4 regions of the Mesorhizobium sp. NBSH29 genome follow, and region 1 is predicted to be linked to each of the others. Evidence: predicted binding sites of a transcription regulator. Region 1 holds the regulator's gene; each other region holds the start of a gene.
The links. The regulator LexA, encoded in region 1, represses DNA repair genes until DNA is damaged. The targets are predictions, from matches to a motif close to TGTTCNNNNTGTGTTCNG.
Positions count from the first base shown of each region.

Region 2: a site for LexA is predicted at 3,387-3,404, ahead of GA830_RS09675 (PA0069 family radical SAM protein). Genes of this name have one in related genera too.
Region 3: a site for LexA is predicted at 2,716-2,733, ahead of GA830_RS03695 (helicase-related protein). Genes of this name have one in related genera too.
Region 4: a site for LexA is predicted at 3,659-3,676, ahead of GA830_RS10855 (cytoplasmic protein). Genes of this name have one in related genera too.

Region 1 covers NZ_CP045492.1:2,866,017-2,873,877, reverse strand. Annotated here, with positions in the region: gene gltX (glutamate--tRNA ligase) at 1-764, opposite strand, end outside; gene GA830_RS14260 (ComEC/Rec2 family competence protein) at 896-3,322, shown strand; gene lexA (transcriptional repressor LexA) at 3,323-4,042, opposite strand; gene GA830_RS14250 (molybdopterin molybdotransferase MoeA) at 4,157-5,365, opposite strand; gene moaC (cyclic pyranopterin monophosphate synthase MoaC) at 5,367-5,864, opposite strand; gene trpC (indole-3-glycerol phosphate synthase TrpC) at 5,870-6,670, opposite strand; gene trpD (anthranilate phosphoribosyltransferase) at 6,663-7,685, opposite strand; gene GA830_RS14230 (SurA N-terminal domain-containing protein) at 7,693-7,861, opposite strand, start outside.
Region 2 covers NZ_CP045492.1:1,959,221-1,967,081, forward strand. Annotated here, with positions in the region: gene GA830_RS09655 (F0F1 ATP synthase subunit C) at 1-176, shown strand, start outside; gene GA830_RS09660 (F0F1 ATP synthase subunit B) at 247-819, shown strand; gene GA830_RS09665 (F0F1 ATP synthase subunit B) at 834-1,313, shown strand; gene GA830_RS09670 (ribonuclease HII) at 1,384-2,046, opposite strand; gene GA830_RS09675 (PA0069 family radical SAM protein) at 2,170-3,324, opposite strand; gene GA830_RS20400 (glycosyltransferase) at 3,473-3,982, shown strand; gene GA830_RS09680 (DUF2865 domain-containing protein) at 4,177-5,427, shown strand; gene moaB (molybdenum cofactor biosynthesis protein B) at 5,421-5,984, opposite strand; gene GA830_RS09690 (4-(cytidine 5'-diphospho)-2-C-methyl-D-erythritol kinase) at 5,974-6,864, opposite strand; gene GA830_RS09695 (hypothetical protein) at 6,881-7,066, opposite strand; gene GA830_RS09700 (S49 family peptidase) at 7,147-7,861, opposite strand, start outside.
Region 3 covers NZ_CP045492.1:755,538-763,398, forward strand. Annotated here, with positions in the region: gene GA830_RS03680 (acetyl-CoA C-acetyltransferase) at 1-570, shown strand, start outside; gene phbB (acetoacetyl-CoA reductase) at 653-1,375, shown strand; gene aqpZ (aquaporin Z) at 1,440-2,138, opposite strand; gene GA830_RS03695 (helicase-related protein) at 2,871-6,128, shown strand; gene GA830_RS03700 (RNA-binding S4 domain-containing protein) at 6,144-6,530, shown strand; gene fdxA (ferredoxin FdxA) at 6,691-7,029, shown strand; gene GA830_RS03710 (CarD family transcriptional regulator) at 7,396-7,861, shown strand, end outside.
Region 4 covers NZ_CP045492.1:2,178,328-2,186,188, reverse strand. Annotated here, with positions in the region: gene GA830_RS10880 (sensor histidine kinase) at 1-872, opposite strand, end outside; gene GA830_RS10875 (DUF5330 domain-containing protein) at 1,332-1,745, shown strand; gene GA830_RS10870 (SufE family protein) at 1,929-2,357, shown strand; gene GA830_RS10865 (DUF6456 domain-containing protein) at 2,362-3,177, opposite strand; gene GA830_RS10860 (helix-turn-helix domain-containing protein) at 3,179-3,490, opposite strand; gene GA830_RS10855 (cytoplasmic protein) at 3,811-4,146, shown strand; gene GA830_RS10850 (MucR family transcriptional regulator) at 4,165-4,596, opposite strand; gene mnhG (monovalent cation/H(+) antiporter subunit G) at 4,880-5,251, opposite strand; gene GA830_RS10840 (cation:proton antiporter) at 5,248-5,580, opposite strand; gene GA830_RS10835 (Na+/H+ antiporter subunit E) at 5,577-6,050, opposite strand; gene GA830_RS10830 (Na+/H+ antiporter subunit D) at 6,047-7,600, opposite strand; gene GA830_RS10825 (Na+/H+ antiporter subunit C) at 7,603-7,861, opposite strand, start outside.

The DNA of each region.
Region 1 (7,861 bases):
GCTTCGACGCCAAGCGCGCCGTGACGCTTCGACAGTTTTGCACCATCGGCACCGTGGATCAGCGGGATATGCGACATCACCGGCACGTCCCAGGCCATCGCATCATAGATAACGATCTGGCGAGCAGCGTTTGTCAAATGGTCGTCGCCGCGGATGATGTGTGTGACGCCCATATCATGGTCGTCAACTACGACGGCATGCATGTAGGTCGGGTTGCCGTCCGAGCGCAAAATGATGAAATCGTCGAGATCCTTGTTTGGAAAACGAACATCGCCCTGGACCCTGTCACGCACCACGGTCTCGCCGTCCTGAGGGGCCTTTATCCGGATGGCGCCTTTGACGTCGGCTGGCGCTTCTGAAGGATCACGGTCACGCCAGCGGCCGTCATAGCGCGGCGGTCGGCCTTCTGCACGCGCTGTCTCGCGCATGGTGGTCAGTTCTTCGGGCGAGGCATAGCAATAATAGGCCTTACCCATGCGCACAAGTTCCTCGGCCACGTCGCGGTGACGCGCGGCGCGTTCATATTGCGAGATCGGCGCACCATCCCAAGTCAGGCCAAGCCATGAGAGGCCTTCAAGGATAGCGGCGGTGGCTGCGTCGCTTGAGCGTTCCCGGTCCGTGTCTTCAATACGCAGCAGCATTTTGCCGCTGGTGTGCTGGGAATAAAGCCAGTTGAACAGCGCAGTGCGCGCGCCGCCAATGTGAAGATAGCCGGTCGGCGAAGGAGCAAAACGGGTGACGACGGGCGTTTTAGTGTCAGACATTTTTTCTTTCACGGTTCCTGGATGTGTGGCCTTTGCAGCGCACCGACTTTGGGCGCGTTCGGCAATGCCGTGGTGTTCTTGTGGCGTTGATGTAGCATAGCGAGACCGGGGTGCAAGGGGAGCGGCCAAGCGTGGCCCGAGAGACGGCGGAAGCAGCCATTTCCGAGACGCAGGAGCGGGCGTTTTTTGCGCCCGACGGTTTCCCTGTCCCTGCCGCACCTACCACGACCAGACCCGAGCCGGCGGCGCTGGAGACGGCTGCGACAGCGCATGCACAAGGCGGTGGCCGGCTGGATGTTGTGCCATCGGCTATGTCCTCAGTCTGGCGTATCGTTCCAGCACTGAAAACAGATCTGGTGCTGGAGGAGGAGAGGGGCACTTTCTTCCTGTTCATCCCCGTGTTCCTGGCGGTTGGGGTGATCGCCTATTTTACAGCGGTTGGAGAGCCTGAGTTTTATGCACTGTGGAGCAGCGTGCTTGCGCTTGCCGCACTGGCTCTGGTGGCTGGCGGGCAGCCAATACTACGCCTTGCGCTTACTATCGCGCTGATCGTGCTTCTGGGCGTGCTGGCGGCCAAGCTGGAGGTATGGCGTACCGGCACCAAAATTATCGGCTCGGACATCACGACACGGGTCATGGGCCATGTGGTGTTGGTAGAACCGCAGCCAAGCGGCAGGGTCCGGCTGACCATCGATGTGGCCGCGACCGAGCGACCAACCCTGCGCTATGCGCCCGACCGGATCAGGGTCACCGCGCGCGCTATGCCCGAAGGGCTGCAGGCCGGATCGGCGGTGGCAGGCGTGGTTCGTCTGCTGCCGCCCACCGGACCGGTGCGACCGGGCAGCTATGACTTTTCGTTTCAGAGCTATTTTTCTGGCATCGGCGCGAGCGGGTTTTTTCTCATCGGGCCCGAGTTGGATGTCCGTGCGCTTAAACAAGCGGGGTGGCGCACGAACGCACTGACCTTTGTGGAAAACACCCGCAAAGGGCTTGCGGCACGGATCGCCGATGGCATTGGCGGCGTGGAGGGACAGATTGCGGCGGCGCTGGTTGTGGGTGTGCGGAGCGGCATTCCCGAACCGGTCAACGAAGCCATGCGGCGCACCGGATTGGCGCATATTCTATCTATTTCGGGTCTGCACATGGCGCTGGTAGCGGCAACTGTGATGGGATTGCTGCGCGGCATCTTCGCGCTTTTCCCGGGCTTTGCATCGCGCTATCCGGTGAAGAAATTTGCAGCCGGCGCCGCACTCGTGGCGATTTCGGCCTATCTGTTCGTCTCGGGTGCTGCAGTGGCCGCCGAGCGCAGCTACATCATGCTGGCCGTCATGTTGACGGCACTTCTGTTTGACCGCGCGGCACTGACGATGCGCAATCTGGCCATTGCTGCACTATTCGTGGTGGCTCGTTCGCCGCATGAGGTGATGGGCCCAAGCTTCCAGATGTCTTTCGCGGCAACCGCGGCGCTGATTGGCGGCTACGCTGCCTGGTCGGGGCGTCAACGAACGCCAACCCATTCAGCCATTGATACAGCTCATCTCCCGCTCCCCTACAGGATGGCCCGCAAGGCGCTATTTTATGCTGGTGGGTTAGCGCTGACGTCGCTGATCGCCGGAACAGCGACGACGCTTTTCGGCATCTATCACTTCCAGCGGATATCGCCGCTTAGCCTGGCTGCCAATCTGGCGGCAATGCCAGTGGTTTCAGCTATTGTCATGCCTTCGGCCGTAATCGGGATGGTGGCGATGCCATTCGGTCTTGATGGCTATGTGTTTGCTGTGATGGGGAAGGGGCTGTCGGCCATGCTGGCGATCGCAAACTGGTTTTCAGAACGCTCGCCCATCGATGCGGTGGGGCTCATTCCGGCAGGTTCGGTTGCAGTAATGACCGTGGCGCTCGTGCTGGCGACGCTTTCGTCGACACGGTTGAGGCTGACGGCACTGCCCTTTCTGGCAGTCGGTCTTTTCATGGCGAGCAGCCGACAACTTCCCGATGTGCTGATTTCCGAGGATGCGCGGCTTGTCGGCGTCCGGCTTGGCGACGGCGAACTGGCGGTGAACCGCAATCGCCCGAGTGCCTTCGCGATGGAGAACTGGCAGCGCGCGCTGGATACGCCCGACATTACACGACCGCGCAACGAGCCATATCAGGCCCTCGGAAACGAGGTTCCCGGCGCCATCCCGTTCCTTTGTGATGCGGGCGTGTGCATGTCGCGCCATGGCAGCGGGGCGGTGATCGCGCATGCTGCGGACGCCAAAGCGGCGCGCGGCGCATGCGCCATCGCCTCGATCATCGTGATCGACGACGCGACGGCCAAAAATATCTGTCCGGGCCAGCCTGTCGAGATCATCACCAAACGTGACCTTGCCGCGCATGGCAGTGCCGCCATTCTATTGAGCGCCACCGACCCGCCGGTCGTCACCTTTGCGATCGGAAATCACTATCGCCCATGGCACACGCAACGCCGTTTCTCACGCGAGGCACGCGGTAATCCGCCCTATCAGCGCAAGATGCGCAGCAAACCCGAAGGCGAGGCGGAAAATGCCGAGGCTGATTAACTAATAACGTCGGATGAGGCCGACAAGGCGACCCTGGACCTTGACCCGGTCGGGACCAAAGATGCGTGTCTCATAGGCGGGGTTGGCTGCTTCCAGCGCAATCGACGCACCCTTGCGGCGGAAGCGCTTCAGCGTCGCTTCCTCTTCGTCAACCAACGCGACAATGATGTCGCCCGGATTGGCTGTGTTGGCATCGCGGATGATGACCGTGTCGCCATCGAAAATGCCAGCATCGATCATCGAATCGCCGCGCACTTCCAAAGCATAATGATCGCCACCGGAGATCATTTCGGGTGGAACCATAATCGAATGCGTCTTGTGTTGAATGGCGTCGATGGGAACACCAGCAGCGATGCGGCCCATGACAGGAATCGATACTGCGGCATTGGCGTCGTCATCATTGCTGGCAGCAGGCTTGCGCATCGGTTCACTGCGCTTTCCAAGGCTGCCCTCGATGACGCTCGGCGAAAATCCGCGCTGGGTGGGAGCGAGACCCGGCGACATGGAATCAGGCAGGCGCAGCACCTCCAGGGCACGCGCCCGATTGGGCAGGCGCCGAATGAAGCCACGCTCTTCCAACGCTGTGATCAGCCGATGTATGCCCGACTTGGAAGCGAGATCGAGCGCATCCTTCATCTCGTCAAAAGAGGGGGGAATGCCTGCTTCTTTCATGCGCTCATGGATGAACATCAACAGTTCATGTTGTTTGCGCGTGAGCATGGCGGCGGACCCCCTAGATATGAATCGGATCAAAAACAAAACCAGAACAAACACTATCTGTTCCAGTTGTGTTCTGCAACCGTTTAAATTTTAATGAATACTGACAGACGTTGTTCAGCGTAACATCAGCACGGGACAGGTTTCGCCCACAGGTGCGGCCGGTGCGTGAGGCGGCCGGACAATCAGGGCATTGGCGGCAGCCAGCGTTTTTAGCATCGAGGAATCCTGTAGGGCGAAGGGCGTTGCGACCTTTGTGCCATCCTGTTCCGAGATGATTGCGCGGACATAATCCTGGCGCTGGTCGTTGGCGGCCATGGGCGTGGCAAGTACTGCCGACTGCAAGCCAGGCTCATGAGGCAGTCCACCCAGTTTGAGCAGGAGCGGCTTCAGGAACAGGTGCGAGCAGACGAGACTGGCCACCGGATTTCCAGGGAGGCCAATGATTCGCACCGTGCCATGGCGGCCGAACATCAGGGGTTTGCCGGGACGCATGGCGATCTTCCAGAAATCGAGGGTCATCCCTTGGCTTGTCAGTACATCATGGATGAGATCGTGATCTCCGACCGATGCGCCGCCCAGAGTTACAACGACATCGGCGCCAGCAGTCAGGGCCCTGTGGTAAGCTGCCGCGATCTTTTCGGCGTCGTCTTGCACGATGCCAAGGTCAAGCACCCGCGCGCCGCAATCCATGGCGATAGCGGCCACGCCAAAGCCGTTGGACGCGATGATCTGATCGGGCCTCACATTCTGGCTGCCGGGCGGCTGTAATTCGTCGCCGGTGGCAATGATAGCAACGAGCGGAGCCTTGATGACATCGAGCTGCGCATGGTTGGCAGCGGCAGCGAGCGAGAGGGCTGCGGGGTCAAGCTTGCGGCCGGCGTCGAGCAGCGGATCGCCGGTTTCGAAATCAAGCCCGGGTTTGCGGATATGACGGCCTGCGGCGACTGTTTCGACAGCCTCGACGGTGCCGCTGTCAAAGCGACGAGCATTTTCCTGGATCAGGATGGTGTCGGCACCTGGCGGCACCGGCGCACCAGTGAATATTCGCACGGCCTCGCCGGGGCCGACCGAGCCGTCGAACTGGTGGCCGGCCGGAGCCTCGCCGATAAGGCGCAGCATTACCGGTACGGTTGCGACGTCTGCGGCGCGCACCGCATAGCCATCCATCGCCGAGGCGGGAAAGGGGGGCTGCGTCCGGAGCGCAGCCACCGGGAAGGCCAAAACCCTGCCGGCGGCCTGCGCCAGCGTAACTGATTCTGCAGAGCCCGGCGTGACATCGGAGAGCAGTCGGGACAGCGCTTCCTCGACAGGCAGCAGCGCCATGTCAGTCGCCCCTGTCGGCGGCGGAAAAGGGACCGGATTTGCCGCCGGTCTTTTCGACGACGCGGATGCCGGTGATGGTCATGGCGCGGTCGACGGCCTTGGCCATGTCGTAGATGGTCAGGCAGGCGACGGACGCGGCCGTCAGCGCTTCCATCTCGACACCGGTCTTGCCGGTCACGCGCGCCAGCGCTGTGACGCGCAGGCCGGGTAAGGTGTCTTCCGGCTCGATGTCCACACTAACCTTGGTCAACAGCAACGGGTGGCAAAGCGGGATAAGTTCATGCGCCTTCTTGGCCGCCATGATGCCGGCTATGCGGGCAGTACCCAGCACGTCGCCCTTTTTGGCATTGCCGTCGAGGATCATCCGCAGGGTTTCAGGCTGCATTACCACGCAGCCCTCGGCTATTGCCGTGCGCTCGGTGTCAGCCTTGGCACCGACATCGACCATATGGGCTTCGCCAGTGGCGGTAATATGGGAGAGGGCTGGTTTGTCGGCCATGGGTGTCAGGCAGCCTGTTCGGCCAGCAGTTGGCGCGTTGCCTCCGCTACGTCAGGCTTGCGCATCAAGCTTTCGCCCACCAGGAAGGTAGTGATGCCGCAGGCGGCGAGCCGCTGGCAATCGGAATGGCTGGAAATGCCGCTTTCACCGACCAGAAGGCGATCATCCGGAACCAGTTTTGACAGGCGCTCAGACGTTTCGAGACTGGTCTCGAATGTGCGCAGATTGCGGTTGTTGATGCCGAGCATCGGTGACGACAGGTTTAGCGCGCGCTCAAGTTCGGCTTCGTCGTGAACCTCGATGAGGACGTCCATGTCGAGTTCAAAGGCGGTTTCTTCAAGCAGTTTTGCAGCGTCGTCCGAAAGGCATGCCATGATCAGCAAAATGGCGTCGGCATCCCACAGCCTGGCTTCATAGATCTGGTAGGGGTCGAACATGAAATCCTTACGCAGCGCCGGAAGCATGCACGCCGCGCGTGCGTCTGTCAGGAATTTCGGGGCGCCCTGAAACGAAGGCGTGTCGGTGAGAACCGACAGGCATGCCGCTCCGCCCGCTTCGTAGGCTTTCGCCAATTCGGGCGGATCGAAATCGGTGCGGATCAACCCTTTGGAAGGGCTCGCTTTTTTGATCTCGGCGATCAGGCCATATTGCCCTGCACGCTGCTTGCTTTCAAGCGCTGCAAGAAAGTCGCGCGGATGCTGCCTGTTGGCCAGACGGGCTTTTACCTCGGAAAGCGGAAGAGCGGCTTTCGCAGCCTCAATTTCCTGGCGCTTGTAGATCTCGATTCGGGATAAAATATCAGACATAGCTAGTGCCGTTTGAAACCGTGATCAAAGCCTCAAGAACTTTTGCTGCTCGACCGCTGTCAATCGCATTGGCGGCTGCGGTCGCGCCTTCGTGCAGGGTTGCTGCCGTTCCGGCGACGACAAGACCGGCACCGGCATTCATCAACACCGTATCGCGGAAAGCGCCTGGGGCGCCGTCCAACAGGTCACGCAGGGCGCGCGCATTAAAGGCCGCATCGCCGCCCCTGAGTGACTGGCTGGTGTGGGTGGGCAGGCCGACATCGTCAGGACTGACGGTGAAAGAGCGGATGGAACCGTCAAGCAATTCTGCAACGCGCGTCTCACCGGTGGTAGTGATTTCGTCGAGACCGTCACCGTGGACAACCCAGGCGCGTTCGGCTCCGAGCGCCTTCAGCGTATGCGCCAGAGGCTCCACCCATTCGGGTGCATAGACGCCAACCATCTGACGCCGCACGCCAGCCGGATTGGAGAGCGGCCCGAGCAGGTTGAAGATGGTGCGGGTGCCGAGTTCGACTCGCGTTGGGCCGACATGTTTCATGGCCGGATGGTGGGCCGGCGCGAACATGAATCCGATACCCGCCTGATGGATGCACTGGCTAATCTCTGCGGGAGACAGCTCGATCTTGACGCCGAGCGCTACGAGCACGTCGGCCGCGCCTGTCTGCGAGGAGAGACCGCGATTGCCGTGTTTTGCCACCGGAATACCGCAGCCGGCGATGACAAAGGCAGAGGCTGTGGAGATGTTGACGCTGTGCGATCCATCACCGCCGGTGCCGACAATATCGATGGCGTTCTCGGGCGCATCGACGGTCAGCATCTTGGCGCGCATCGTGGCGACTGCGCCCGATATCTCGTCGACTGTTTCGCCACGTACCCGCAAGGCCATCAGAAAGCCGCCGATCTGGCTGGGTGTGGCATCGCCGGACATCACGACTTCGAAGGCGGCGCGCGCTTCGTCAAAGGAAAGCGCGTCGCCGCTTGCGACTTTCATAATATAGGTTTTTAGCGTGCTCATGGGTGCATCACAGCGCCAATGCGCGTTGCACCGCTCCCTGATCGACCGTAACAACATAATCTGCCTGCAGACGCGCGACCAGCTGATCGAGAAGATCATCCGACATGCCGGATGCAAAGACCTTCTTCTGATCATCAGGAACGGCATCGGGACCAGCACCGGCCGGCTCGAACACT
Region 2 (7,861 bases), 910 kb from region 1:
GCATGGGCGGCGCCGCCATTGGCCTCGGTCACATTTTCGGCAACTATCTCGCCGGCGCGCTGCGCAACCCTTCGGCAGCTGACGGCCAGTTCGGTCGACTAATCTTCGGCTTCGCCGTTACAGAAGCTCTCGGCATCTTCTCACTACTGGTCGCTCTTCTGCTTCTCTTCACCTGAGAGCAGCCGGGTAGAATGACGAAAGGCCGGCCGCAGACCTGCGGCCGGATGAGCCGACAGGGAAAGTAACATGTTCGTGACACCGGGATATGCAGAGGAAGCCCCCGCTTCGGTGGGGGGGGAAACGCATGCAGGAGTGGAAGCCGGTAATGGTGGCGGATCTTTTCCGCCGTTTGATCCGTCTACGTTTCCATCGCAGCTTCTCTGGCTCGCGATCACCTTCGGACTTTTCTACCTGATCTTGCAGAGGGCCGTTTTGCCTCGAATAGGCGGAATTCTCGAGGTGAGGAGTGAGCGCATTAGGCAGGATCTCGATCAGGCTGGCCGGTTGAAAGAAGAAGCTGATGCTGCAGTTGCAGCATATGAGCAGGCTCTGGCCGAGGCGCGCGCCAACGCCAACGCCATCGGACAAGACGCACGCGACAGCGCCAAGCTCGATGCAGAAGCCGAACGTAAGAGGGTCGAGACGAATCTCGACAAGAAGCTTGCAGAAGCAGAAGCGCGGATATCCTTGATTAAGTCGGCGGCCATGAAGGAAGTCGGCACAATCGCTGAAAACACGGCTGCTGCCATCGTACAGCAACTGGTAAACGGCAAGATGGACAAAGCGACCATCGCCGCCGCCGTCAAGGCTGCAAGGTAAATCGGAACAGCATGATGGACGCAACATTTTGGGCTTTTGTCGCACTGGTCATTTTTCTTGGCGTCATTCTTTACATGAAGGTGCCGAAAATGATTTCCCGGTCTTTGGACGAGCGTGCTGACAATATTCGTACGGAACTTTCCGACGCGCAGCGCCTGCGCGAGGAGGCGCAGCAGTTGCTATCCGAATATCAACAAAAGCGTAAGGAAGCCGAGAAGGAAGCAGGCGACATTGTCGCTTCCGCCAAGCGCGAGGCCGAAATGCTACTCACTGAAGCACAGAAGAAAACTGATGAATATGTTGTTCGCCGTCAGGCGCTTGCTGAGATCAAGATCGGCCAGGCCGAGCGCGATGCAGTGAACGAAGTGCGCTCGAGCGCGGTCGATATTGCCGTGGAAGCAGCGCGGAAATTGCTTGGCGATAATATCGACGCCAAGGCCAGCGCTGAACTTTTCAAGGCTTCACTTCTGGACATGAAAGCCAAGCTGAACTGAACATTATCTGACTTAACGTATTTGCGAAGGCCGCCGAGAGGTGGCCTTTGTCTGTTCAGCGCGAGAAAGGCTATTCTGTCGGTGTGCTTCGGAAAGGAGCAAAGGACATCCGATGCAACCGCGCAATCGGTCCGTGGTGGGTGATTGCTGTTCTATGTCGTGCGGTGGCGTACCCCATATGGGCGTCGAACCCGTAGTGACTATGTCTGTCTGAGCAACCTGTCATCATTCGGTCGCGCATCACCTTGGCCACAATAGACGCCGCAGCAATGGACTGGGACCGCTGATCGCCTTTAACAAGCGCTTTGGCTGCGCAGAGCAATCCTGGCGGGATATCTCTGCCGTCAGCAAGGGCGAGCAAGGGTTGAATGTTGAGGCCGTGGACCGCCCGACGCATTGCTTCGAGGCTGGCGCGCAATATGTTGATTTCGTCGATGCCCTCGGCGCAGATTGAGGAAGTTGAGACAGCAAGAGCTGATCGCAGGATTTCATCAAACAACACCTCGCGCTGTCCAGCAGTCAGTCGCTTGGAATCATCTAGCCCGACTGGAATGTTTTCGGGATCAAGAATGACTGCCCCTGCAACGACTGGGCCCGCAAGAGGCCCACGCCCCGCTTCATCAAGCCCTGCCACCGGCCATAGGCCGTCAGCCATGGCACGCCTTTCGAATCCGAAATCCGGCCGTTCACTAATTTCGAAAAGTTGCGGAGAATCAGAGCTTGGACGTGGCATTGCGTAACAATGCTCGCACCAGCTCCAACTCTCCGCAAGTCCTTCCAAGTTCAGGGGCGGCGAACCGGGAAGGCGCCGTCGGCGGTCAGGGGAAAAGCCGGACGGAATAAGTTTAAGCGCGATCTACAAAAGGCAGAGCTGTTCTCCTTTTTCGGCTGGCGCCTGAAACAGATCGGATCGCAGTTTTGTACGCTCCGCATTCAGCCCCAACTTACGTGCCGCAATCTCGAATCGTCTCCCAATCTGCCAAGCATAAGGCCCAGCGCCGCGCATCCTCTTGCCCCATTCGGCGTCATAGTCTTTGCCGTCGCGCATCGACCGTATCAGCGAAATCACATGTCGGTAGCGGTCAGGGTAATGCCGCAAAAGCCAGTCCTTGAAGATGGGCGAAACCTCAAGAGGTAAACGAAGAACGACATAGCCTGCATCTCTGGCGCCCGCAGCGCGTGCTGCATCCAGAATGCGCTCGATCTCCTGGTCAGTCAGTCCAGGAATAATGGGTGCCACCATAACAGATGTCGGAATGCCGGCATCGGTTAAGGTCCTAATTGTTTCTAGCCTTTTCGTGGGCGTTGCGGCGCGCGGCTCCATCATCCGAGCCAGCATGCGGTCCATGGTGGTCACCGAGAGCGCAACCTTGGCCAGACCACGCTCCGCCATGCGCGCTAAAATGTCGATATCGCGGGTCACCAACGCCGATTTGGTGACAATCCCCACCGGATGGTTATGACCGTCAAGAACCTCCAGAACCTCGCGCATAATCCGATACTCCCGCTCTATCGGCTGATACGGGTCAGTGTTCGTACCTATTGCGATGGTTCGAGGTTGATATCCATCCTTCGCCAGTTCGCGCTCCAGCAGCCTTGCCGCGTCCGGCTTGGCAAATAATTTTGATTCGAAGTCGAGGCCTGGTGAGAGCCCCATATAAGCGTGACTAGGTCGCGCGAAGCAGTAAACGCAGCCATGCTCGCAGCCGCGATAGGGGTTAATAGAGCGATCGAATGAGATGTCGGGGGATTCGTTGCGCGTGATGATTGTGCGTGGCTTTTCGACCTGCACCTGAGTTTTAAATGGTGGCAGATCTTCCAGCGAACTCCAGCCGTCATCGAACACATGTCGGCTTACCGGCTCGAACCGTCCTGAGGGGTTGATGCCGGCAGCGCGCCCCCGATTGCGATCGGGACGGACGCGGATTTCACTCTGCTCAATCATGGAATTGGCCATCTCTGCTCTGCCTTTGCCGAAGGCAGCAATGTCGGCGTTGCCTATATGTTCCACTTTGGCGCGATCCGTGATCTCATTGAGTGCCATTTTCATGAAACTATTCCTATCCACGGAAAGAGAACAAAGCAAGAACAATATTTTGAGATATAACGGAACTTATGGATATCTGGTGTTTTGCGCTTCGAGCGTTTAGGCGGGCAAGATGCTCACTGTTCTAATCGAGACCATTAATGACGAGGAGGGTTTGGCGAGAACGCTGGCGTCGCTGGTTTCTGGCGCCGTTGAGGGTATGATTCGCGAAGTTATCGTGTGTGACACCGGGTCAAAAGATCAGACGCGCAGGGTTGCAGAACAGGCAGGCTGTCACGTCGAAGTGGGGATCTCAATTTTCTCCTGCGTGGCAAGATCAAAGGGCGATTGGCTCTTGATCTTGGAGCCTGGCGCAAGGCTGATTGAGGGGTGGGTTGACGAAGTCGTTCAGCACGTTGCCAAATCCGAAATGCCGGCCCGTTTTTCCCGGTCCCGTCGCGAACGTGCCGGATTCCTGACAAGAGTTCTATCGCCAGTCCGGCCTCTGGCTCAGGGTCTGCTCATATCCAAGAAAAGTGCGTCAACGCTCGCCAGCAGTGCTTCCAGGATGGATGCGATAGGGCGGGGGTTGGCTACTCGCCTCCTTGCCGCCGAGATTATTCCGGCAAGGCTGCGGAATTAGCGCAAGTACTCAACCATTTGGATACGTTCTGTTTACCGCACTCAACAATTATTGGTTGTGCGCGGTTGACCGGTTGCACTAAAAACCAGAAAGTATTTTTTTGCGTGAGTCGTGTGATCTAATGCAGAGATTGCATAATAAAGCTTAGAGTTTGCTTATTTAACTAATTCTAATTAAGAATTGGGAAGAATAAAATGATCTCGACAAAAATAAAAAGTATTAAAAATATTTTACGGGCTGGAGTTACGATCTCTCTGGTGTTCATGATTTCTCTATTTCCGTCTCCTGTTCTCGCTCAGTCATGCTCGGATTTGAAGGCGCAGTTGCTGACAGCTGGGAAGTCCAGCGCGCGCAACGTAGATCCTTCATTGCTTCGTCAGCTATCTGCCCTTCGTGGTTTGGAACGCGCGCGGCAGTGTTCGTCAAAAAAATCGTCGGGCGGCTTATTCGACCCGTGTCGCGAGCTTTCTCAGCGACGGGCCTCCGTTCAGCGCCAGATCGATCAAACTTTGGGAGGTGGCGCCAATGTCTCCCAGGTTCGCTCCCGATATGCTGCACTCGGCTGTGAAGACAACAAATTAAGAACAGCCTCAACCGAGAAAAAGAATTCGCTTTCGCCACTAAAAGACAAACGTCCGGAGGTCGTAAGAGCTTCTGTATCGCGCAAAGCTTCCATTCCCAGGAAGCAGGAACCGGTAGCCCAGCGGCAGGTCGAGAGGCAAAAGATGCCAGAAAAGAAAGACAACGCACGGGCGAGTTCACCTCATCTGAAGCCTGCAGAAAATGCTCCTCCTCCCAAGGTTCGGCAAAAGCGGGAAGCGGTGCAGGCACCGGTCGCGAAATTTCGCGTCAAGGGTACCATGTTGTTTTGTGTGCGACTTAAAGACGGTTACTATTTCCCCGCCCCAAACTCTCAGTTTGTGGGCTTGAAGAATGCGACTGACACGCTAGATCGATGCCGATATATCTGTGAAAGCGAAGACGTCGCCGTCTACAAGCTTGAAGACATGGCCCTAGAAACGGAAGACATGCAGGCCGTGGACGGTGGAATCAGATATGCGGACTTGCCGAACGCTTTCGCCTATCGTGATGCCGTGAACTTCAAATCTTGCGATTTTGATGGCTATCAAGACCGTATCGCCGAGATGAAGGCGCGTACGGTGACGCCAAGCAACATGTCTGCAGCCATTATACCTCTGCCCACCAGACGCCCTAATATCGCAGGTAATGGTGTCGACGAAAGTCCTGCATTCCCTGGTATAGACCCGACAACTACAGCCGACGCCAATGTTCCCAAACGCAACATTAGGGTAATTCTGCCGACTTACATTATGCCTGCCAAGGCGATGAGCAACGGCGGTCGACCGTCAAAAACGACCGATCCGACAATTGACAGCTCTGTTTCCGCCACTGGCAATGGGTCAATGGCTGCGGTGCCTCAATAAACCTTGTGAGTAGGTTCGGCCCCGCGCTTCAGATGCTCGTCGAGCCGCGGCATAATTTCCACAAAGTTACAGGGCATGTGGCGATAGTCGAGTTGCGGCTTGATGATGCCGTCCCATGCATCGCGGCAGGCCCCGGGTGAGCCCGGTAAGACGAAAACAAACGTTGCGTTGACCAAGCCCCCCGTCGCCCGGCTCTGGATCGTAGAGGTGCCGATCTTGTCGTATGAAATCCGGTGAAACACTTCAGAAAAGCCGTCCATGCGCTTCTCGAAGAGCGGCTCTAGAGCGTCGGGCGTCACGTCACGCCCAGTAAACCCGGTCCCGCCCGTGGTGATAACGACATCTATTGCCTTATCCTGAGACCATGCCAGAACCTGATCACGGATCTTATCGCGATCATCAGCGACAATATCCCTTGCCGCTAAAATATGCCCGGCATCGATGATCCGGTCTGCGAGTGTCTGACCAGACTTGTCGTCGGCAACGGTACGAGTGTCGGAAACGGTCAACACTGCGATGCGGATAGGGATGAAGGTGCGTAAGGCATCAGGCTGCACGGAGAACGTCCTCTGACGCCAGACTTCGGGTCGCGGCGACAAACCACCCCGGATTTCGGGCTCGGATGGAAATCGCCGCGCGCTTGGCCATGTTACCCGATTCAAACAGCCCAAAACAGGTTGCCCCTGAACCTGACATTCGGGTGAACGCAGACCCGGCGCGGTCAAGCGATTTGACGACAGAGCCAATGACCGGCTGCATTATCCGCGCCGGAATTTCAAGATCATTACGGGTGATCTCAAGCCAGTTGCGGATCGTGTGAAAGTTGAGCTGACTGGGCAACGGGGGCAACGCCTCATTGTTGTGATCGAGAAGCGCTGCAAAAACATTCGATGTTGCAACCGGAATGCCGGGATTCACTAGAACGAGCCCAAGTGCCGGAAAATCAGACACAAGCAGCACGGTTTCGCCGATGCCACTGGCCAACAAGGGTTTGCCCGAAAGACACATCGGCACGTCAGCACCAAGCTGCCCACCAAGCTGGGCCAAGTCACTGTGCGTGCAAGGAATGCTCCAGAGCTTTGTCAGTTCGCGCAGTACAACTGCCGCGTCACTGGAACCACCGCCGAGGCCTGAGGCCACGGGAAGATTTTTTTCCAGAACAATCTCGACAGGCGAGCAGCATTGCGCAGGAAATGCAGACCGAAGCGCATCGCGTGCACTGAGAATAAGATTGGCGTCGACAGGCACTTTGTCCGCAAACGGACCACTCACTGAGAAACTGTCTTCGTTCGCGCTTCTGACTGTGATGAGGTCGCCAAAACGGGTGAACACCGCCAAGCTCTCTATCATGTGGTAGCCGTCGGGTCGTCGACCCGTGACATGCAGCGCTAGGTTGATCTTAGCTGGCGCACGCCATGTTGCCCCGATGTGTTCGATAAAAGGTTCCAGAGTGTCAGTCCTTGGCAATCCGGTATTCGCCTGTCTCGGGATCCTGAACCAGCGTTCCCTGCGAGCCACTAGCGGCCTGCTGCTCTTCGCGTCGGATCTTCGCGGTCACCCTGTTCGCTTCCTTGATGAAATGGCGGTACCCATACCATCCAGCTGCGGCGATCAGGCCGAAGAAAATAAGCTGCGGCATGGTATGCTCATCCCTTCTCGATATCTGGGGTTGCGGCCGGCAAACCTCTAATTTCAATTATAGCCGTCATCGATGGCCAATCAAAGGCCGAAGCGGCTCCATAATGCGCGTTCTTCCGCCGCATCGAAAAGACCGGTGGCGAGCGATTGGCCAAGCCCCGCAGGAACGACGCTATGGATACCGAACATACCGAGGCCTCGTCCAAACAGACCCCGAGACGCTGAAATGACCTTAAGCTGCGCCTTGTCACCATACCGCGCCTTTACCACACTGCGCATGTCGTCGAGCGAATCAACCAACCCGAGGGAAACACCTTTCTTGCCTGTCCAGAAAAGCCCCGTGAAAAGATCAGGATCGTTCGCCAGTCGGTCGCCACGCCGTTCCTTGACGAGATCGATAAAGGTCTCATGAACTTCAAGTTGCAGCGCTTTCAGGTGCTCGATGTCATCCTTCTTTTCAGGCTTGAACGGATCAAGTACAGCTTTGTTACTGCCAGCGGTATGAACCCGGCGCTCGACGCCTATTTTTTTCAGAAGTTCAGGAAAGCCGAACGAGGCCGAAACCACGCCGATAGAACCAACGATTGAGGAAGGGTCAGCGATAATCTCATCGCCGGCGATTGCGATCATATAGCCTCCAGACGCAGCTACATCCTCGACAAATACCAGAACTTTCATGTTCTTCTCAGTCGCCAAATCGCGGATGCGTTTGTAGATCAGTCGCGACTGAACTGGCGACCCGCCCGGCGAGTTGATTGAAATCGCAACAGCCGGCGCCTCCGGGTATGCAAAGGCT
Region 3 (7,861 bases), 1.5 Mb from region 1:
AAGGGTCGCAAAGGCGACACGATCATCGACCAGGACGAATATATTCGTCTTGGCGCAACCATCGACGCCATGCAGCGGCTACGCCCGGCCTTCGAGAAGGATGGCACGGTGACTGCGGCAAACGCATCCGGCATCAATGATGGCGCCGGCGCAGTACTTTTGATGAGCGAGGCTGAAGCAACCCGGCGCGGCCTGACGCCGCTCGCACGAATTGTCTCCTGGGCGACTGCTGGAGTTGATCCGGCAGTGATGGGCACCGGGCCAATCCCTGCATCGCGCAAGGCATTGGAAAAGGCCGGCTGGACTGCCGCTGATCTGGACCTGGTCGAAGCCAATGAGGCCTTCGCAGCACAGGCCTGCGCGGTGAACAAGGACATGGGCTGGAACCCCGAAATCGTCAACGTAAACGGCGGCGCCATTGCCATCGGCCACCCAATCGGCGCATCGGGCACACGCATCTTCAACACGCTTGTCTATGAAATGCGTCGGCGCGATGCAAAAAAGGGCTTGGCAACACTGTGTATTGGCGGCGGAATGGGTGTGGCCATGTGCGTGGAAGCAATGAACTGACAACCACGGGAACGGATATCGACGGATAGAAGAGTTAACAACGCCTCGCCGTTGATATCGCTGATGCAAATGGGAGGAATGGATGAGCAGAACCGCCATCGTCACTGGGGGCACGCGGGGCATAGGCGCAGCGATCGCTGTCGCACTTAAGCAAGCGGGCTGCAATGTGGCAGCAAATTATGCCGGCAATGATGAGGCTGCCGAACGCTTCAACGCCGAAACCGGCATTCCCGTTTATAGATGGTCCGTCGCCGACTACGACGCCTGTGTGGATGGCCTCGGCAAGGTCGAGGCCAATCTTGGCCCGATCGATATCCTTGTGAATAATGCAGGTATCACGCGTGACGCTCCCTTTCACAAGATGACGCGCGAACAGTGGCAGGAGGTCATGGATACCAACCTGAACGGCGTTTTCAACATGACGCATCCATTGTGGCAGGGAATGCGCGAACGCAAGTTCGGTCGCGTCGTTAACATCTCGTCGATCAACGGGCAAAAGGGCCAGTTTGCCCAAGCCAACTATTCAGCTGCAAAAGCGGGCGATCTGGGTTTCACCAAAAGCCTGGCACAGGAAGGCGCGCGGGCCGGCATAACGGTCAACGCAATTTGCCCCGGCTACATCGCAACCGATATGGTCATGGCCGTTCCTGAAAAGATCCGCGAGCAGATCATTGCGCAAATCCCTGTCGGAAGGTTGGGTGAAGCTGCCGAAATAGCCCGCTGCGTGGTCTTCTTGGCATCTGACGATGCAGGCTTCATCACCGGATCGACACTCACCGCAAATGGTGGGCAGTTTGTAGTCTGAGCAGGTGTTATCTCGCCAAAAAAACGGCGCCGCAAGGCGCCGTTTTTTCTTGATAGAGCATTGATCAGGCCGTCGGCTCGTCGCCCATAAGCGTCTTGTGGGCAAAGCCGGCTAGGATCGCCCCAACAATGGGCGCCAGCCAGAACAGCCATAATTGCTGCAGCGCTATTCCGCCGACAAAGAGCGCAGGCCCGGTAGAGCGGGCAGGATTGACGGACGTGTTGGTAACCGGGATCGAGATCAGGTGGATCAGCGTCAACGCCAGCCCTATGGCAATCGGCGCGAAGCCGGCCGGCACGCGGCCTGACGTAGCGCCCAGAATGATCATCAGGAACATGAAGGTCAGCATGACCTCAGTCACCAGCGCTGCCTGCATCGAATATTTCCCAGGCGACGCATCGCCATAGCCGTTGGTAGCAAAGCCGCCAATGGACGTGAAATCGGCTTTCCCGGACACGACGCTATAAAGCACCGCCGAAGCAAGGATAGCACCAATCACCTGCGCCATGACATAGGGAATGATGTCCTTTGCGGGAAACCGCCCCGCCGCCAGTAGGCCAATCGAAACGGCCGGATTGAAATGCCCCCCGGAGATTCCACCTACCGCATAGGCCATCGTTAAAACAGTCAAGCCGAAGGCGAACGCAACGCCGAGCAGCCCGATTCCCACTTCCGGAAATGTCGCAGCCAGCACCGCGCTGCCGCATCCCCCGAACACCAGCCAGAATGTACCAAGAAACTCTGCAATCAAACGTTTGGTCATGATTTTCCCTCCTCATACAATGTGCGGTTGTGCGCACGGACCTTGCGTAAACACAATTGTACCCGTCGTGCGTTCAGGCCAATCAGCGCGCAAACCACAGCTTTTTTTCCTTCGCGTCCTTCGACGCGCAACTTCGGCATGTCCCGCAACAGGACAGAAAGGTTATTACGGGGAAAAATACTGATCAGTTGAAGGCACACATTCATGGACGTTAGGGAACGCCCGATGCCGTGACGCTATATGTAGGGGTGAACACAACAAGAATCTTTCGAAAAATCTGATTCGTAGCTGCTTCGTTCCGTGTTTGGCTTGAGTGTTAACGCAAACTGGTTTGTTCGGGGCCGGCCGCTCCCAGTGCCTAAGGAATTTGTTAACACTATCGAGGAGTTAAGGAGATTTTATCCATGACCAAGACGCTAGTTATGGTGAACTCCAACCCGCGTTAACCAATTGCAGGAAATTTGCCGAAAACGGGGAAATCAACGATTCAGCATCTGGTGTCAGGCTTCATCAGTTTCGCTAGATGTCGCCGTGAACAAAACCTGAATAGGGCTGAGTCAGTGATTCGTCGCTGATTCGTTCCAGACTCGTTCCAAACGTTAACTGGCAGCCATTTTGCGCTTTCGCTCTGCTTTTTTTTTCCTATATGTGTCGCGGTGGCGTTTGCCCTACGGTGCCGCCGTTTTCGTCCGCTCCTAACGGACCCAAACAGGAAAGCGATCCATCTCTGCGATGAATATGCTGCCGAAACAGAGCGGTCCTGGCGCGGTATCCGGCCGCGATGTAACCGCCGTGCTTGGTCCGACCAACACCGGCAAGACGCATCTTGCCATCGAGCGGATGGTCGCCCATGGCAGCGGTCTGATCGGTTTGCCGCTCCGCCTGCTAGCACGCGAGGTCTATAGCCGGGTTGTCGAAAAGGTCGGCCATGCCAACGTCGCGCTGATCACCGGCGAAGAGAAGATCCATCCGCCCGGCGCCCGCTTCTCGGTCTGCACCGTGGAGGCGCTGCCACGTGAAACCAAGGCTGCCTTTGTTGCCATTGACGAGGTGCAACTGGCAGGAGACTTGGAGCGCGGACACATTTTCACAGACCGCATACTTACACTCCGAGGTCGCGAGGAAACGCTGCTGCTTGGCGCCGCCACCATGCGCGGCATTCTGGAACGGCTTTTGCCGGGCATTTCGGTAGTGACCCGCCCGCGCCTTTCGCACCTTGCATATGAGGGGCAAAAGAAGCTCACGCGGCTGCCGCGCCGCTCTGCCATCGTCGCCTTTTCGGCCGATGAGGTCTATTCGATCGCGGAGCTGATCCGCCGCCAGCGCGGAGGTGCAGCAGTGGTGCTGGGAGCGCTCAGCCCCCGGACCCGCAATGCGCAGGTTGAGCTCTACCAGAACGGCGATGTCGAATATCTTGTCGCAACCGATGCAATAGGCATGGGGCTCAACCTCGATGTCGACCACGTAGCCTTTGCTCAGAACCGTAAATTCGACGGCTTTCAATATCGCGACCTCACCGCTGCCGAACTCGGCCAGGTTGCAGGGCGGGCCGGCCGGCATCTGCGTGACGGTACATTCGGCGTGACCGGCCAGGTCGATCCGCTAGACGATGAACTGGTGCGCCGGATCGAGGCGCATGAATTCAATCCTGTTAAAATATTGCAGTGGCGAACCGCCGCATTCGATTTCACCGATATCGATGCTTTGAAGCGCTCCATCGAAACACCGGCGCCTACCGACGGCCTCACCCGCGCATTGCCGGCAGTTGACGCGCAGGCTCTGGAGCAGTTGTCGCGTGATCCGGACATTCGGCGGCTTTCGACGAGCCGCGAGCGAGTCGCGCTTTTGTGGGAAGCGTGCGCGTTACCGGATTATCGACGCATTGCCCCGGCTCAACACTCGGATTTGATCGCATCCATGTATCTCGACCTCGCCGAGCGCGGCCATGTCGATGAGAATTATATGGCCGAGCAAGTCAGGCGCGCCGATTCTGCCGATGGCGATATCGATACACTGTCGCATCGCATTGCGCAGATCCGCACCTGGACCTATGTCTCCAACCGTCCTGGATGGCTTGCCGATCCCACACACTGGCAGGAAAAAACGCGCGAGATTGAAGACAGATTGTCGGATGCCCTGCATGACCGGTTGACGAAACGCTTCGTAGACCGCAGGACTTCCGTGCTTATGAGACGCCTGAGAGAAAATAGCATGCTTGAAGCCGAAATCAGCCCAACCGGAGCGGTTCTTGTCGAAGGCCATCCGGTAGGCGAGTTGCAGGGGTTTCGCTTCACCGCGGACCAAACCGCCGAAGGCGAAGACGCCAAAGCCATAAAATCCGCCGCCCAAAAGGCGCTTGCGCTGGAATATGATGCGCGTGCCGAGAGGTTTTCCACGTCCGGCAACAGCGATATCGCGCTCGGCTCGGACGGCGTGCTTCGCTGGATCGGCGCTCCCATCGCAACGCTGACCTCAGACGAAGACGCGTTGAAACCGCGCGTCATTCTTTTGGCCGACGAACAATTAACCGGACAATCGCGCGACAAAGTCGCCGTACGGGCGGAACGCTTTGTAGGATTTCAGATCGAAAGCCTTCTCAAGCCGCTGGTCGACCTGCGTGATGCCGAGCAGCTGGCGGGCACCGCCCGTGGCATTGCCTTTCGACTTGTCGAGAATTTCGGCCTAATCAACCGACGCGACATTGCAGACGAGGTAAAAGCGCTCGACCAAGATGCGCGTGGCGCGCTTCGGCGTCTCGGCGTCCGTTTTGGTGCATATCACATTTTTGTCCCTGCGCTTTTGAAGCCGGGGCCGGCAGGTTTGGTAACTCTGCTCTGGGCACTGAAGCATGACGGCAAGGACAAAGCCGGCTTCGGCGATGTTGTTCATTCGCTCGCCGCAGGTAGGACTTCGGTGGTTATAGACGCGACCTACGACCCGACTTTCTACCGCCTCGCAGGCTTCCGCAATCTTGGCCGCCGCGCTGTTCGCGTCGACATTCTCGAGCGGCTGGCCGATCTCATCCGCCCGGCGCTGGCCTGGCGTCAGGGAACCGGGCCTCGCCCGGATGGAGCTTTTGACGGCAATACATTTCTAGTGACCCCCGCAATGATGTCCATCCTCGGCGCCACTGCCGATGATGTTGAGGAGATATTGAAGGGCCTAGGCTACCGATCTGAGCCGAAGGAAGCCGGCTCCGTCAAGCAAAAGCTGGCAGAGCTCGACGAATCGGTTCGGCAGGCCGCTGCCGCAGCAGAAGTCAAAAAGGCCGCTGCGCAAGCTGAAGATGTCCAGGCAAAAGCAGCGGCGGAAGTCGAGACCGTTGAACTCCCGGTCTCCCCAGAAGCTGCAGAGCTAGCCGAGCCTGGCGCAGAAACAGACGCAACAGGCGATGCATTGACCGAGCCGGGCAGCACCGTACCCCATCTCGCCGCAGGAGTGGATGCCGAGCCCGCTAATCTGCAACTCGCCGAAGAAGAAGCCACAGTAGGCGATTCCAGTCTGGCCGCTGGAGCGGTAGCGCCTGTGGCTTCTGAGGAACCGTCGACGATTGAGGTTCAAATCAGCGAGCTTTCGCCTGCAGTTCCGGGCCACACAGACGCTTCGATCATGGCGAGCGAGGTGGGTGCGTCCTCCCCCGAAACACCACCGGTTGAGGAAGCCAAGCCAATTCTGGTATGGCGTCAGGCCCGCTTCGAGGATCGCACCGGGCAAAGACGCGGCAATCAGCGGTCGAACGCCCGCAAACCGAACCCTGCACCGGCACCGAAGGGCGAAGCAGCAGGAGACGCTCATGTCGGCAAACCTCGACGCGAAGGTGGGCGTGAACGCTTTGATCGGAAATTCCAGGGAAAAAAACCAGGTCCACCGGTAAATCACAAGCCCAAACCTGAGTTCCAGCCGCGCCCGCGTGAAGAGCGGCCCGTTCGAATCGACCCGGATTCACCCTTTGCCAAGCTCGCGGCGCTGCGGGATCAGTTAAAGAAGTAGCCAGGTTTGCTGCCTATGACCGCTGTTGGCCGCCAACGTCTCGACAAATGGCTGTTCTTTGCGAGGGTGGTGAAGTCGCGTTCGCTGAGCGCCAAACTGGCGCAAGCCGGTCGCATCCGGATTAATCAAGTCAAGACGGACAACGCCGCCCACGCCGTAAAGCCAGGCGATGTGCTAACCATTACGCTTGATCGGCAACTGCTGGTCTATCAGATTGTCGACTGTGGCAGTCGCCGCGGCCCTGCGGAAGAAGCGCGGCGCCTCTATGACGACATTTCGCCCAAACCGCTTCCGCGCGAGGCGATTTCGGCAACCGGCGCTTTGCCCGAGCGCGAAGCTGGGTCGGGCCGTCCCACCAAGAAGGAGCGGCGGGCGACCGATCGCTTGCGAGATCCCGGCTAGCATCGTACGGGCGCGGGCGCGCCGCTGGTCACCTCGCCCCCATGAAAAACTGTTCCGTTTCCATGGCCTGTAGCAGGCAACCGTACCCTTGCCAGAGCTCGGCAAAGCAGCTACCTCACCGGGCGGGAGCACTAAATCCGAAGGCGGCCAGGAGCCTTATATGACATATGTCGTGACCGACAACTGCATCAAGTGCAAGTACATGGACTGCATCGAGGTCTGTCCGGTCGATTGCTTCTATGAGGGCGAGAACATGCTCGTCATCCATCCCGACGAATGCATCGATTGTGGCGTCTGCGAACCCGAATGCCCGGCTGACGCGATCAAGCCGGATACCGAATCGGGTTTGGACAAATGGCTTCAGGTCAACACCGAATACGCCAGCAAATGGCCCAACATTACGGCAAAGAAAGACGCTCCCGGCGATGCCAAGGAGTTTGACGGCGTAGAGGACAAGTTCGAAAAATATTTCTCGCCCGAACCTGGCGAAGGTGACTGATCAGTCTCCTTTGTCTCGATTGTCAAAAGCCTGCAACCGGACGCCCGTTTGGCAGGCATTGACGGTTTCCGTACGTTAGCGCTTGCAGCAAATAGTTGATTCTGGCGTGTTTTTGTGCTAGACCACGAAAACATGCCGGTGACACAACGTCGATAAATGGCGCAGAAGCGTTAATCATTGCAAGGTGAGGGTCAATCTTCGGACCAGGGTAACTTGGGCCAGGACTAGCATGTCTACGTCCTCAGCCGCTCGTTCCAATGTTCCGGACAGTCTCTCGTGTGCCCAGGCAGCATCCATGGCCGAGAAACTTCGGCCGAGCGGGTTTCGGCGGATATTCGCTGGTGCCAAAACAGGAGTTCAGGGCGTATGGCAATACAACAGCAAAAGAAAGCGTCTGCGACGCGTCACGGTTTCAAGACCGGTGAGTTTATTGTCTACCCTGCCCACGGCGTAGGCCAAATCACGTCGATCGACGAGCAGGAAGTTGCAGGCCACAAGCTTGAACTGTTTGTTATTGATTTCCAGAAGGACAAAATGCGCCTTAAAGTTCCCGTCGCCAAAGCGGCCTCTATTGGGATGCGCAAGCTGTCCGAAACTGACTATGTTGAACGCGCCCTCAAGGTCCTGCAGGGCCGTGCCCGTGTGAAGCGCACCATGTGGTCGCGTCGCGCCCAGGAATATGATGCAAAAATCAATTCGGGTGAGTTGATCTCGATCGCCGAGGTTGTTCGTGACCTGTACCGTGCCGAGAACCAGCCAGAGCAGTCTTACTCCGAGAGGCAGCTCTATGAGGCGGCACTTGATCGGATGGCCCGTGAAATTGCTGCGGTCA
Region 4 (7,861 bases), 690 kb from region 1:
CGCTGGTCGGGATGTTCGTTTGGCAGGCGCAGCCTCAGGTCGACAGTACGGGTCGGGCCGCCGCTGCGCAGTTCCGAGACAGCGCACAGGTAAGCCACCCGATCGCCGACATGGATGCGCTCGAACAGTCCGTTGCCGAGCAGCAGTTCTGGCGCAAGACGCAACAGTGTCCGCGCCTTTTCGGTGGCGTCAACGATGTCGCCATTGGCGGCGAGCCGAAACACCACCGCTTCGATGATATCGTCAAGCCGACGTTCGACAGGCTTCAATTCATTGACCGCACCCGCCTTGATCAGGGCGGTGATCCGCAAGCCGAGTGTCAGCGCATAGGCCGCAGGAACCAGCCAGTGCCAGGTCGAGATCATTTGGGGCGTGTGGGCGCCGGGTAGCAAGGCAAGTGCCACAGCCGCGCCGGCCATCGCGGCCAATCCGGCAAGCAGCGCAGCGCGTGTACGCCAGATCCAGGCGGCCTCTAGCACAAAACAGACAAGCAATGCGGCAAGCGGGGATGTCATGCCGCCTGCGCCGACGATGATGATGGCGGCCGGCACCGGTGCAACGGCAAGGATGGAGATCCCCGGTATTACATCACGGCCGGTCGACGCAACGGTGAGCGCCGCGCACCAGAACAATGCAAAGCTGGCGAAAATGGCGGCAAGTGTTATTGCCGGTCCAAACGGGTCAAACATCCCCTGGCCGATAGCAGCTGCCGCCAGAAACGGCGCGCCGAGAAGCACACCCACAAGCCTGCGTTGGCGCTGGCGCAGGCCTTCGCCCGTCACACGCGGATGCACAAGCCTGTCGCAACCGGACTTGAACCCGGCAGACAGCCATTCATCAGATCGGATTACGGAGGGACTCAACAAACACACTCACAAAATTTTGCCCGACCATGGAAGGCCGCATTGGCTGATACCGAAACTCGCATTGAGCTTTTAAGGAATGAATAAAGCGAGGCGCCAGAAGTGCTCTCAGCACCTCATATCGGGTCGAACATGGTGGAAAACCCACTGGACTTTCTGCCATGGTAAACAGAGGCTTAGCTTCACGGTCTGGCGGAGGACGAGGCATCCAACTGCGTGCAGCCCGCAGACGAAAACGTTTTTCCATTAAATATCAATTGATTAGTAAAGCGGCGGATTCGATCCAGTTGAATTTAAAGTCGATGAAAATGCAAAACAGCTGTCGGATTGCATAAAAGTTGAATTGAATTTGCCGAAAAGTCGAACGCTGCCAACAATTGCTCCTTGGTGCGGACGTGGCATTGTCACCCCAACAAATGAGGCCAGACCGCGAAACGAAGCCTGGCCCGATTAACAGAGAGACGTGTCATGTGGTTTTTGATCCGCGCCGCCTTCTGGTTCAGCCTGGTGCTGCTGTTCCTGCCATTCGGCCTCGGCGGCGACATTAAAGGTGAGACGGTCAGCCCGCTGCAGGCGGTGTTTGCAGCCCGGGAGGCGGTGAGCGATGTTACCGGTATCTGCGAACGCAAGCCGGATGTTTGCGTGATCGGCAAATCGGCGGCGCATACGGTCGGCGTTCGGGCCCGTGAGACAGCGCGCATCGCCTATGAGCTGCTGGACCAGCAATTGAGCGAAGGCGAGCCCGACCTACAGACAGGCAGCGTGCCTGTCGAAGCAGCGGCACCGGCAAAGTCCGGCACAGACGCCGTTCGCGACCTGATCACGCAAGCCGGCACCCGCGCCGTCGAGGCAGCACTCAGCCAGACCGCGCGGCCCAACTGATTTCAACCGCCGCAGAGGGCGGCGTTCCAGAGTTTTGCTGTCGGCTGGGGCCGACGCCCACCGCACGCGCTGACCTCTCGGCGCCTGCGGTGTTTTTTTATCCAGACTGTGAAGCGCGAAGAATAGCGCTATTGCCGCTTTTTCCGTGACGTTGCGCTTTTCCCCGCCTATATCAGCCGCATCATGGGACAGACTATCAAAGAAATTTACGACGACTTCGAGTTCCTCGATGATTGGGAAGATCGCTACCGCTATGTCATTGACCTCGGTCAGGCGTTGCCGGTCTTTCCTGATGTCGACAAGAACGACGCCACCAAGGTGCCAGGCTGCGTCAGTCAGGTCTGGCTGACGACACAACGGGGCGAAGGGTCTGACCCGGTCGTCACCTTCGCCGGTGATTCCGACGCCCATATCGTCAAGGGGCTGGTCGCTATCGTGCTCGCACTGTTCTCCGGTCGCAAGGCCAGCGAGATCATGGAGACCGACGCCGATTTGGCCTTGCGTACGCTCGGCCTCGACGAACACCTCACGCCCCAGCGCTCAAACGGGCTGCGCTCCATGGTCAAGCGGATCAAGCGCGACGCCACGCTGGCGCTGGAGAATGTCGACTAGGCGGCTACAGACGTTCGCTGCCGAGCTTTGGGCGGTAGTCGGTTGTGCCCCAATGAACAAAGCCTGAGCTTCGACGCGATTTCGGCGGCGGGGCATAGTGACGGGCGAGAGCGCCAAGGGCCGTTTTCAACACCACCTTCGCCGAGCGAACGGGCCAGCCGCGTTCCATCTCCACCTGCTCCAGGCCTTTCAGGAAGCAGCAGATATCGATCAGCACGCCTGCCAGTTCCGGGCCGATGGCATCTATCGCCAGATCAACGCGCTGGCGGGAGGCCAATGCCGCATCGGTGATGTCTGCCATGCCATTGCCACCGCGGCGACCCGAAGAGACAGAGGCTTCCCAATGCGCGCCGAGCCGCGGCATGATCTGGCCACGCGTATAGTCAGACCGCAACCGTTCGCCAGCCTGGAATTCTTCCGCACTCAGAAAAGCGGAACCGTTGCGCATTTTGTGGCGCAGCAGTTTTGCCAGTGGTGATTCTGCGAGATTGGCGGTGACGGTCGCGATGGCGCCGTCGGACATTTCAATCCTGACGCCTGCAAGATCGCGATGCTGCCCGGCAAAAGGGTCGCACGACGTTGCCTGACGCTTCAGCCATGCGACGCCGGCGTCCGCAAGCTTGATACTGCCGGTCTTGTCGCGCAGCACCAGCCCAGACGAGATGAGCGCGTCAAACGCGATACGAGGCACCGCAATAGTTCCGCGAGCTCCGCCATCAAGCAGTATCTGACTGTCTACAGCTGCACTGTGCGAAATAGCTGATCCGGTTGATAGAAAGCGGAGCAGGCGCAGCACGACCTTATGGGTGGAGGGCTCCATGTCATGCCGCCTTTCGGTTCTTGAACGCGGCTTGAGCTATGCGCTCGGCTTTGGCCACAAGGCAATCAAACTCGTCGTCATCACGCAGATCCTCGATCAGATGGCAGGCATGGAGAACCGTGGTGCGTTCGCGCTGGAACCCCTTGCCAACCTCGGACATCGAGAGACCGAGCACCACATGCGATACATACATGGCGATCTGCCTGACGCGGGCGATCTCTGATCGCGACCTGCCTGGCTTGCGCATTTCCTTGCTCGAGACTGTAAAAAGAGCGGCGGTCAGGTCGATCATCGCCTCGCACAGTTCGATCACCTCCTCACTGCGTTTTCCGCTGGGTCGCCAAATCTGCGGCTGACTTGCCGTGGCCTCGTCGCGTTGCGTTGCGTGGAATATTGTGGTTCTGCCTGGAGCGCTTGCACGGCGAATCATCCCCCATGATGAAAATAGGAATATCTTCTTATACCGGTTGCATGTCAGGTTGTGAACAAAACAGCAACGAAGCAGCTCGCACTTCGTTCATAAGCCATTGTTCTTTATCGGTTATTATCGACTAAATTTTCGCGAATCGGAAAAATCTATCCCCACCCCCTGCTCGGCGATGACAATCATGGCGAGCATCAAGGGGCATAGATATGGACGGGTTAATCCAGGAAATCCGCGGTTTCCAAGCGCGCAAGACGCACGCCGAAGAGGCATCACGGCTACGTGTCGCGCTGCAACTGGTGGCTGGCATCGACATCGAGGAGAAAATGTATCGGGATGGTGATCCAGCGCTTGTAGCCCGCATCGCGCGGCTGATTGAACGCGAGCGCCTCAGAGGGCTGCGCAGGCACTCGAGCTATGACCTCAATCGACACATTGCTCTGAAGCAGGCGCTTGAGGGGATTTGGGAGGCACATGGCCCAGCGCGGCGCGCAGTCAAGCCAAGCGTGGCGCGCAACGCAAAACGGCGCCCGAAGGCGCCGTGATACAACCGTCTTAAACGATCACCGGGAAGCGGTTTTGCGCTTGCGGCCGAGGCCCATCTTCTTGGCCAGCTGCGAACGTGCGGCAGCATAGTTTGGCGCGACCATCGGGTAGGTCGCGTCCAAGCCCCACTTCTCGCGGTACTGATCAGGTGTCAGGCCGTAGTGAGTCATCAGGTGACGCTTCAACGATTTGAACTTTTTGCCGTCCTCAATGCAGATGATGTAATCATCATGAACGGACTTTTTCGGATTGACCGCAGGCTTCTGCTTCTCAGCAACCGGCTGCTCCGGAGCACCACCTACGCGACCGAGCGCTGCGTGCACGTCGGCAATCAGATGCGGCAATTCAGCGGCAGGAACAGGATTGTTGCTTACATAGGCTGCCACAACATCGGCGGTCAGTTCGATCAGCATTTCGCTGTTTCTTACGGCTGTTTCGTTATTGTCCATAGCTCTTCACACCCCAACATAAGTTTTGAATCTGTGCCCAATATTTCATTTTTCGGGCTATCAGGCGGACGCTGCGCAGGAATACATATTTGGCTAGTCCGGCCGCTACCTCTAAATGAGCTTATTAGTATTACAAGTCAATTGATATTCGTTACTTAGGGCAAGAATGCGTGAATCCTTATTACTCAAGGTCTACGATCGGTCTTTTATCGCAGAATTACAACCTCTTGTACGGGATAATAACGGAGATTTACCCTGCGTTATGTCGACCCTCAGATACAACTTAAGCTTTACCATTCCTTGGCTTGCGGCGTTGACGTGTAGCCTTTGGCTTCATTTCATCCCTCACCGAGCCATCCCACATAGGATAGCCGGCTGCATAAGCTGCCTTGGCCAGCAGATGCGATGAAACAGGTGCTGTCAGCAAGAAAAAGATCACTCCCGCCAGTGCACGCGTCAGCACCGCCTGATCGTCCGTGTAGATCGCCAGTGCAATCAGCATGATGCCTGATCCCATGGTGCCGGCCTTGGAGGCCGCGTGCATGCGCGTGTAAAGGTCCGGCAGCCGTAGCAGGCCAATAGATGCAATCAGCGCGAAGGCTGCGCCAATGACAATCAGGATGCCGGCGAGATAACTCTGGATCATGTCCATCATCGGCCAATACCCTGATCTGGCGACGGCTTTCCAGAGCGCGGCGTCGGCTCTTCTGCCGGGCGGTTGGCGATAAAACGTGCAAAGGCCACGGTTGCCAGGAAGCCGACGAGGCCCAGTGCAATGGCGATATCAAGGTAGAGCGTGAAGCCGGTCTTGATGCCCAGCACCGCGATGAAACCAATGGCGATAGAGACCAGCATGTCGAGCGCCAGCACCCGGTCCGGCAATGTTGGTCCAAGCAACACGCGCGCAACCGTCAGCAGAAACGACAGCATCAGCAACGCCAGAGCAAAAAGCAGCGCCCAATCCAGAAATGCTTCGCCGCTCATTTGAACACCTCAATGATCTTGCGCTCAAAGCCGGATGCAATATCACGGCGCACTGCTTCGGGGTTCGAGCAGTCGATCGCATGGACGAACAGCGTCTTTCGATCCTCGGAAACATCGACCGACAGGGTTCCGGGCGTCAGCGTGATGAGATTGGCCAGAAGTGTGATTTCAACATCATGCTCTGCCTTGAGCGGATAGGCGAAGATGCCGGGCTTCAGATCCATTTTCGGCGACAGGACCAGAATGGATACGCGCCAAGCCGAAAGGACCAACTCATAGAGAAACAAGGCTGTGAGCGATAAAATGCGCCAGCTGCGGCGGAAGTAGCCGAGCGAGCCGGTCTGCTCCCGGATCAGATAGAGCGCCATTGCGCCCAGCACGAAACCGAAGACGATGTTGGCCAGCGAGAACGAGCCGGTGACAGCGGCCCAGGCAAGCGCCAGGATGACGTTGCTCAGATAGAGGTTCATGGCGTCCCTCCTGGAAATACGGTGTTTATGTAGGTGGACGAGTCAATCAGTCCGGCGGCGGCGATGTCAGCCATGCGGATGAACGGCTCTGGATAGACGCCAAGCACAAGAAGCGGCAGCGTAAGCGCGATGAGTGACACACCGCCCAGCGTCGTCAGCGGGCCCGTCTCGCCCTCCGGCTTCAGCGCGGCCTTTTCGCGCCAGAAGGCGAGCGCAAAAACACGGCCCATGGTGATTGTTGTCAACAGCCCGGTGGCCAATATTGCCAGCGCCAGCCACCATTGATTGCCATCCAGTGCTGCCTTGACGAGGACGACCTTGGGCCACAACCCGGAGCCGGGTGGCAGGCCGGAAATCGAGAACACCAGGAGCAGCGCAATGCCTGCCAGCAGCGGCGAGGCCTTGTAGAGACCGGACAGTTCGTGCAGCGAAAAACTGCCGCCTACTTCCCGCATCAGCCCGGCCAAGAGATAGAGCGCTGTCATCACCAGCATGGAATGAACCGCGTAGAGGATGGCACCAGAGGTGCCGGCGGCACCGCCCAGCGCCACGCCGGCAAGCATGACACCGACGCCCGAGATCACCACGAAACCGAAGATGCGGCGCGTATCGGACTGCGCCAGGGCACCCAGGATGCCGATGATCATCGTCGCTGCCGCCACCAGGCCGATCACGGTGGACAGTTCGGCGCGCTCTACCGGGAAAAGCATCACGAACACCCTGAGCAGGGCATAGATGCCGATCTTGGTCAAAAGCCCGCCGAACAGGGCTGCAATGACAATACGCGGCGTATGGTATGAGGCGGGCAGCCAGAAATTGACCGGAAAGGCCGCTGCCTTCATGGCAAATGCGAGGAAATAAAGCGCTGCGAGTGTCATCAGCGGTCCGGTGCCGCGCAGGCCATCCACCTTGCGGGCGATGTCGGCCATGTTGAGGGTGCCGAAAGTGCCGTAAAGATAGCCGGTGCCGATCAGGAACAGCGTTGTGCCGACCAGATTGAGGATCGCGTATTTGGTGGCACCATCGATCTGGTCGCGCTCGGAGCCGAGGATCAAAAGTCCGAAGGAAGAGATCAAAAAGACCTCGAACCAGACATAGAGGTTGAACACGTCGCCGGTCAGGAAGGCGCCGTTGACGCCAGCCATCATCAGCATGAGAAACGGGTAGAAGCCGTAGCGCCGGCCCGTCGCGCTGATGTCGCGCGCTGCAAACAGAGCACAGATGAGGGCAATTGCCGATGCCACCAGCGCAAAGGCAGCACCCAGCGCGTCGGCGGTGAACGAGATACCGAAGGGTGGCAGCCAACGGCCCATGGTCATGGCAAGCGGGCCCTCACCCAGAACGCGCGAGAGAAGCGCGACCGTGGAGCCGACGGTAATCGCCAGGCCGGCGAGCGCAATCAGCGCATGGCTTCGAGTCTCATGGCGAAACATGAGCAACAACGCGCCAAACAGGATCGGTACCGCAACGGGTGCGACAATGACCCAGTCGGCGAGCGCGGTCACGCCGGTCATGGCGGCGGAGAGATCAGCGGGCAAAGTTACGGCCATGGTCAATATCCCATCGGCGGAAGGCCATCGCCCTCCGGTTCGGCCACGCGCATGCCCCCAGTCTCATCAGTGCCTATCTCCTGATAGGCGCGGTATGCCAGCACCAGCAGGAAGGCGAAGAAGGAAAACGAGATGACAATCGCGGTCAAAATGAGCGCCTGCGGCAGCGGATTGGCAACGATACCCACCGGCACATCGTGCCCTTCAGGAATGATCGGCGGCACTTCGCGCACGATACGGCCGGCGGTGAAGATCAAAAGG